2 regions of the Streptomyces sp. NPDC006711 genome follow, and region 2 is predicted to be linked to the other one. Evidence: riboswitches for the same ligand, from Rfam matches in the RefSeq annotation. Region 2 holds a riboswitch; the other holds the start of a gene.

Region 1 (3,400 bases), on a different contig from region 2:
TTCACCGATACCCCGGTCTTCGACCGGAGCGCGCTGGAACTGGCCGTGCGGTACTACGCCAAGGACGGCCACGCCGACCCGTACGCCTTCCCGATCCGCGCCACCGATCTCAGCGGCCTGCCGCCCACCTACATCGCCGTGGCCGAGATCGACCCGCTGCGCGACGAGGGCCGCGACTACGCCGCACGCCTGTCCGCCGCCGGCGTCACCACCGAACTCGTCCAGGTCCCCGGCGCCGTCCACGGCTTCGACCTCCTCTTCCCCCAGGCCCGTATCAGCGAACGCAACCTCACCGACCAGGTACGCGCCCTGCGCGAGGCCCTCCACCCCCGAGAGTTCGCCGGGTCCGCACGCTGATCCGGCCGAAGCCGAAGCCGCCTAGGCCGCGCGGTGGACCGCGTACTCCTCGATCTCCCGCATCGGCGGCCGCTCCTCGGTGTCCACCGCGTACGTGCGCGGCACGAAGCCGTGCTCACCGCGCTCGAACTGGGTCAGCTCGGGGCGTACGAGATGGCCGCGGGACAGCCGCAGCTGGGCGGTGCGGTAGATCGCGGCGGCCATCCGGCCGAGCGCCTGCCCGTCCTGGTGGCGGTGCTTGCGTACGCCCACGTCGACCTGGGCCAGCGCGTCAAGACCCACCGTGTGCAGCGCGTCCACGAGCAGCGCGAGCTCGACGCCGTACCCGACGGGGAACGGAAGCCGTTCCAGGAGCGAGCGCCTGGCCGCGTACTCACCGCCCAACGGCTGGACCACACCAGCCAGTTGGGGCCAGTGGAGGTTGAGCAGAGGGCGCGCCACCAGCTCGGTGACCCGGCCGCCCTGGCCGGCCGCCGCGCCGAGCGGCCGGTCGTACATGGCCTTGACGAAGTCCACCTCCGGGTCGGTCAGGAGCGGCCCGACGATGCCGGAGACGAACGCGGCGTCGAAGTCCTTGAGGTCGGCGTCGACGAAACAGACCACGTCCCCGCTGGTCACGAGCAGCGAGCGCCACAGCACCTCGCCCTTGCCGGGCAGCGCGGGCAGCCTCGGCAGGATCGTGTCGCGGTGGACGACCCGGGCGCCGGCGGCGGCCGCGACCTCGGCCGTACGGTCGCGGGAGCCGGAGTCGACCACGACCAGCTCGTCGACGAGCGGCACGGAGGCGGTCATCAGCTCGCGCCGGATCGTGGCCGCGATCTCACCGACCGTGGCCTCCTCGTCGAGCGCGGGCAGCACCACGCTGACGGTCGTACCCGTACGGTGTTTCGCGGCCAGCGTCCGCTCCAGCGGCCGCTCGGCCGTCGACCAGGAACGCCTGCTCAGCCAGCGTTCCACCTCTTCCAGCACGGCCGTCGGCCTCCTCGTGTGATCCATCTCGCGGTTCGGACGACTATCTCAACCGTCCAGAGCTTCGGTTACAGTCTTGAACAACGCGAGGGACCACCGCATGCCGGGGTCCCCACGCCGACAATCGAATACCGCTCATCCAGAGGGGCAGAGGGAAACGGCCCGTTGAAGCCCCGGCAACCCTCCAGTCGGTTCTCGTCGACCACGTTCACACGTCGGTCAGGACACGGGGCCACCGGCTAGGGAAGGTGCCAAATCCGTCTCATGGCGAAGTTCGCCCTGAGGAAGATGAGGAGAAAGGGCCTCCCCTCCATGTCTGTACAGACCGCTGAAACCCGCACCTCCGCCGAGAGCGGTACCTCCGCCGAGAACGCGTCCGGCACCCCCGTTGATCTCGGCCCGGCGTCCGGCCTCTCCTGCCGCGAGTGCGGCCAGCGTTTCGAACTTGGCCCGATTTTCGCCTGCGAACTGTGTTTCGGACCGCTCGAAGTCGCCTATGACCTGCCGCTCGGCGACCCCGAGGCGCTGCGCGCGCGGATCGAGGCGGGCCCCGAGAACATCTGGCGCTACGCCCCGCTGCTGCCGGTCCCGGCCGACGTCGCCGACAAGCCGAACCTGAACCCCGGCTTCACCAAGCTCGTCAAGGCCGACAACCTGGCGCGCGAGCTGGGTGTCGAGCCCGGCAAGCTGTTCGTCAAGGACGACTCCGGCAATCCGACGCACTCCTTCAAGGACCGCGTCGTCGCCCAGGCCCTGGAGGCCGCCCGCGCCTTCGGCTTCACCACGCTCTCCTGCTCCTCCACTGGAAACCTCGCCGGCGCGGTCGGCGCCGCCGCCGCGCGGGCCGGCTTCCGCTCCTGCGTGTTCATCCCGCACGACCTGGAGCAGGGCAAGGTCGTCATGGCCGCGGTGTACGGCGGCGAGCTCGTCGGCATCGAGGGCAACTACGACGACGTGAACCGCTTCTGCTCCGAGCTCATCGGCGACCCGCTCGGCGAGGGCTGGGGCTTCGTCAACGTCAACCTGCGTCCGTACTACGGCGAGGGTTCCAAGACGCTGGCGTACGAGATCTGCGAACAGCTGGGCTGGCGCCTCCCCGACCAGCTGGTCATCCCGATCGCCTCGGGCTCCCAGCTCACCAAGATCGACAAGGGGCTCCAGGAGCTGATCAAGCTCGGCCTGGTCGAGGACAAGCCGTACAAGATCTTCGGCGCCCAGGCCGAGGGCTGCTCGCCGGTGTCGACCGCCTTCAAGGCCGGACACGACGTCGTACGCCCCCAGAAGCCCGACACCATCGCCAAGTCGCTCGCCATCGGCAACCCGGCGGACGGCCCTTACGTCCTGGACATCGCGCGCCGCACGGGCGGTGCGGTGGACGACGTGAACGACGAACAGATCGTCGACGCCATCAAGCTGCTCGCCCGCACCGAGGGCATCTTCGCGGAGACCGCGGGCGGCGTGACGGTCGGCGTCACGAAGAAGCTCATCGACGCCGGTCTCATCGACCCCTCGCTCACCACGGTCGTGCTCAACACCGGTGACGGACTCAAGACCCTGGACGCGGTGGCCGCCACCTCCCAGGCGACCGCCACCATCCGCCCGAGCCTGGACGCCTTCCGCGACGCGGGCCTGGCCCACTGACGAGGCCGCCCGCACGGCCCACCGAGCCACTGCCGAACGACGACTAGGAGCACCGAAACCATGAGCGTGAACGTCCGCATCCCCACGATCCTGCGCACCTACACCGGCGGCAAGGCCGAGGTCACGGCCGAGGGGACGACCCTGGCCGACGTCATCGCCGACCTGGAGAAGAACCACACCGGGATCGCCGCGCGCGTCCTGGACGACCAGGGCAAGCTGCGCCGCTTCGTCAACGTGTACGTCAACGACGACGACGTCCGCTTCGAGCAGGGCCTGGAGACGGCGACGCCGGACGGCGCCGGTGTCTCGATCATTCCGGCGGTCGCCGGCGGCTGAACCGCGCCCACCGCTTTCGGAATTGCCCCCTCCGCACGGGAAGCGGAGGGGGCAATTCAACATGGTTGAGCGGGGTACAGTTGGGGAAGCCCCCTCG
Region 2 (3,400 bases):
GCTACAAGCTCACCGCGCACGAGCAGTACAAGCCGCTCGACCTCGGTCCCGAGACCGACGAGAACGGTGTCACGCGCAAGATCTCGCGGGCGCAGAAGCTGCGCGCCAAGCTCAGCAAGGGCTACTACGGCGAGGGGAACCAGATCCCCAAGCCGACGGCCAAGGAGTACGAGGAGATCACCAGCGGCCACGGCCACCACTGATCTCCGCTTGACCTGACGGTCGCCACAACCGAGGCTCCGGCCCGGCCCCTTCGCGGGGGCCGGGCCGGAGTCTTTTTCCCGGCGTCCGCAGTGCGGGCACGGGCGCTGGGCGCCCGGCGCCTGTCGATAGGCTGACGGGCGGCATCCCGGCCGTCTGATTACCAGGAGCGAGCATGAGCGCTGTTACCCCCACCGGAGGCGACACCGTGGCGGCCCACTCCTGGCCGGGTGTCCTCGACTCGCTCCTGAACGGCGTCGACCAGAGCGAGGACGCGACCGCCTGGGCGATGGACCAGATCATGAGCGGCGAGGCGACGAACGCGCAGATCGCGGGGTTCATGGTCGCGCTGCGCGCCAAGGGAGAGACGGTCGCCGAGATCACCGGTCTGGTACGCACCATGTACGAGCACGCCCACCTGATCGAGGTGCCGGGCCCCAGCGTCGACATCGTCGGCACCGGCGGCGACGGCGCCAAGACCGTCAACATCTCCACCATGTCGGCGATCGTCGTCGCCGGGACCGGCGCCAAGGTCGTCAAGCACGGCAACCGGGCGGCCTCCTCCGCCAGCGGCGCCTCCGACGTCCTGGAGAAGCTGGGGGTCAATCTCGGACTGTCCCCGAAGCGGGTGGCCCAGGTGGCCCAGGAGGCCGGCATCACCATGTGTTTCGCGGTGACGTTCCACCCCGCCCTGCGCTATGTGGCCGCCGCGCGCAAGGAGTTGGGCATCCGCACCACCTTCAACGTGCTGGGGCCGCTCACCAACCCGGCGAAGGTACGGGCCCAGGCCACCGGCGTCGCCGACCCGAGGATGGCGCCCATCGTGGCGGGCGTGCTGGCCGAGCGCGGCTCCAGCGCGCTGGTCTTCCGCGGGGACGACGGTCTGGACGAGCTCACCACCACGGCCACCTCGCGGGTGTGGGTGGTGCGCGACGGCGCCGTGCGCGAGGAGCGCTTCGACCCGCGCGACGTCGGCATCGCGATCACCCCGATCGAGGCGCTGCGCGGCGGGGACCCCTCGCACAACGCGGAGATCGTCCGCCGGCTCCTGGCCGGCGAACAGGGCCCGGTGCGCGACGCCGTCCTGCTGAACTCGGCGGCCGCGCTGGTCGCCCTGGAGCCGGGCGAAGACCCGCTCGCCGGGCAGCTGGGCGCCGCGATGGCCCGGGCCGCCGAGGCCATCGACTCCGGGGCGGCGCAGCGCACGCTGGAGCGCTGGGTGGCCGCGAGCAACGCCTGAGCCGCAGCTGCCGCGACCCAATGATGTGACCCAATGATGTGACCCAAGGCGCAGTCCGGATCGCGGACTGCGCCTTGCGCACGTGGTGACGTGTGGCAGGATGCTGTCCAAGGTCATGAGTGACAGCGATTTAGGCCCCGGCTCGCTGTCCGGCAACCCTCCGTCCGTGGCGGGGTGCCCCGGGTGAAGACCAGGTCGTGGGCAGCAAGGCCCACGGCAAGCGCGGACCCCTGGACATCGCGTGATGTCACAGCCCTGGGGTCCTGGTCCTCAAGGGAGCAGTCTCGTGAGCAAGCGAATGCGATAGGGCGTATCCGCCCCTTCTCCACCCTCCTCCGCGCGGCCCCTTCGCGTCGCGTGTCCGAGGACAACACCCGTATGCGGCACGCCAGTCGACCCCTTTCTCATCAGGGGCCGCGCCGCCGTACCCGGGGTCAGAAGCCAACTCGCCTTGCCCTGCTGGGAGATACCGCCATGTCCGCACGCCCCGCCACCGCCGCCCACGCGCCTTCCGCCTCCTCCGCGTCCTGCGCCTCCTCGGCCTCCTCCATCTCCGAGCCCGCCGAGCCCTGCTGCGCGGCGCCGCTCGCGGTGCTCGGCCGCGATGTCACCGTGCCGCTCGTCACCGGCGGCGAGGTCGTCTACGCGGCCCTCGACTACGCGGCCAGCGCGCCGGCCCTCCAACGGGTCTGGGACGACGTCGCCGCGTACGCCCCCTACTACGGCAGCGTGCACCGAGGGGCCGGCTACCTCTCGCAGCTCTCCACCGACCTGTTCGAGAACAGCCGCGTGACGGTCGCGGAGTTCCTTGACTGCCGCCCCAGCGACCAGGTCGTCTTCACCCGCTCCACCACGGACTCGCTCAACCTGCTCGCCCGCGCGCTCCCCGCCGGCTGCCAGGTCTTCGTCTTCGAGACCGAGCACCACGCCTCGCTGCTGCCCTGGCAGGACGCGCGGGTGACGTATCTCGACGCGCCGCGCACCCCGCGCCAGGCCGTCGAGACGCTGGAGCGCGCGCTCGCCGACCGGGACCCCTACGGGCCCGCGCTCGTCTGCGTGACCGGCGCGTCCAACGTCACCGGTGAGCTGTGGCCGGTCAGGGAACTCGCCGCCGCCGCGCACGCGCACGGGGCGCGCATCGTGCTCGACGCGGCTCAGCTCGCGCCCCATCGCCCCGTCTCCGTACGGGAGTTGGACGTGGACTGGGTCGCCTTCTCCGGGCACAAGCTGTACGCGCCGTTCGGCTCGGGCGTGCTGGCCGGCCGGGCGGACTGGCTCCAGGAGGCGGAGCCGTACCTGGCGGGCGGCGGCGCCTCCAAGCGGGTCGCGCGGCGTGAGGACGGCGGGGTGCACGTCGAGTGGCACACCACGGCCGCGCGCCACGAGGCCGGCTCGCCCAATGTCATCGGCGTCTACTCCATCGCCTCCGCGTGCAAGGCGCTGACCGAGGCGGGGTTCGACGCGCTGGTCGAGCGGGAGCGGCACCTGATCGCGAAGGTCCGCGCGGGTCTGGCGGAGGTCCCCGAGGTGCGGGTCCTGTCCCTCTTCGGGGACGACGCGCCCCGGGTCGGGGTCATCTCCTTCGTGGTCGACGGCTGGAACAGCTCGCACTTCGCGGCGGCGCTGTCGGCGGAGTACGGGATCGGGGTGCGCGACGGGCTCTTCTGCGCCCACCCGCTGGTGCGGACGCTGCTGGGCAGCGAGCCGGGGGACCCGGGGGAGTGCGGGGCGCCGGAGGCGGAGCCGGGGGAGCGCTCGCTGAACGCGATCCGGGTCAGCTTCGGCGCGGGGACGCCGGATGAGCATGTGGAGCGGTTTGTGCGGGCGGTGGGGGAGTTGGTCCGGGACGGGGCGGCGTGGCAGTACCACACGGAAGCCGGCCGCTGCGTCCCAGCCACCTGACCCACCCGGCCCCCCTGGGGCTCCGCCCCAGACCCCGTTCGCGCTGAACGCGCTCGT

Evidence for each region. A riboswitch is a leader RNA that binds a small molecule or an ion and turns the genes downstream of it on or off. The one in region 2 is predicted to bind S-adenosylmethionine.
Region 1: it holds a riboswitch for S-adenosylmethionine, as region 2 does, so the genes downstream of both, thrC (threonine synthase) here and ACFYM2_RS26650 (aminotransferase class V-fold PLP-dependent enzyme) in region 2, are expected to answer to the same signal.

What each region holds. Positions count from the first base shown of each region.
Region 1 is NZ_JBIAGO010000012.1:179,450-182,849, reverse strand. It holds gene ACFYM2_RS23525 (alpha/beta hydrolase) at 1-357, shown strand, start outside; gene ACFYM2_RS23520 (glucosyl-3-phosphoglycerate synthase) at 379-1,326, opposite strand; SAM riboswitch class I at 1,459-1,621, shown strand; gene thrC (threonine synthase) at 1,615-2,967, shown strand; gene ACFYM2_RS23510 (ubiquitin-like small modifier protein 1) at 3,028-3,303, shown strand.
Region 2 is NZ_JBIAGO010000016.1:40,264-43,663, reverse strand. It holds gene ACFYM2_RS26660 (cytochrome bc complex cytochrome b subunit) at 1-203, shown strand, start outside; gene trpD (anthranilate phosphoribosyltransferase) at 377-1,441, shown strand; SAM riboswitch class IV at 1,553-1,670, shown strand; gene ACFYM2_RS26650 (aminotransferase class V-fold PLP-dependent enzyme) at 1,916-3,343, shown strand.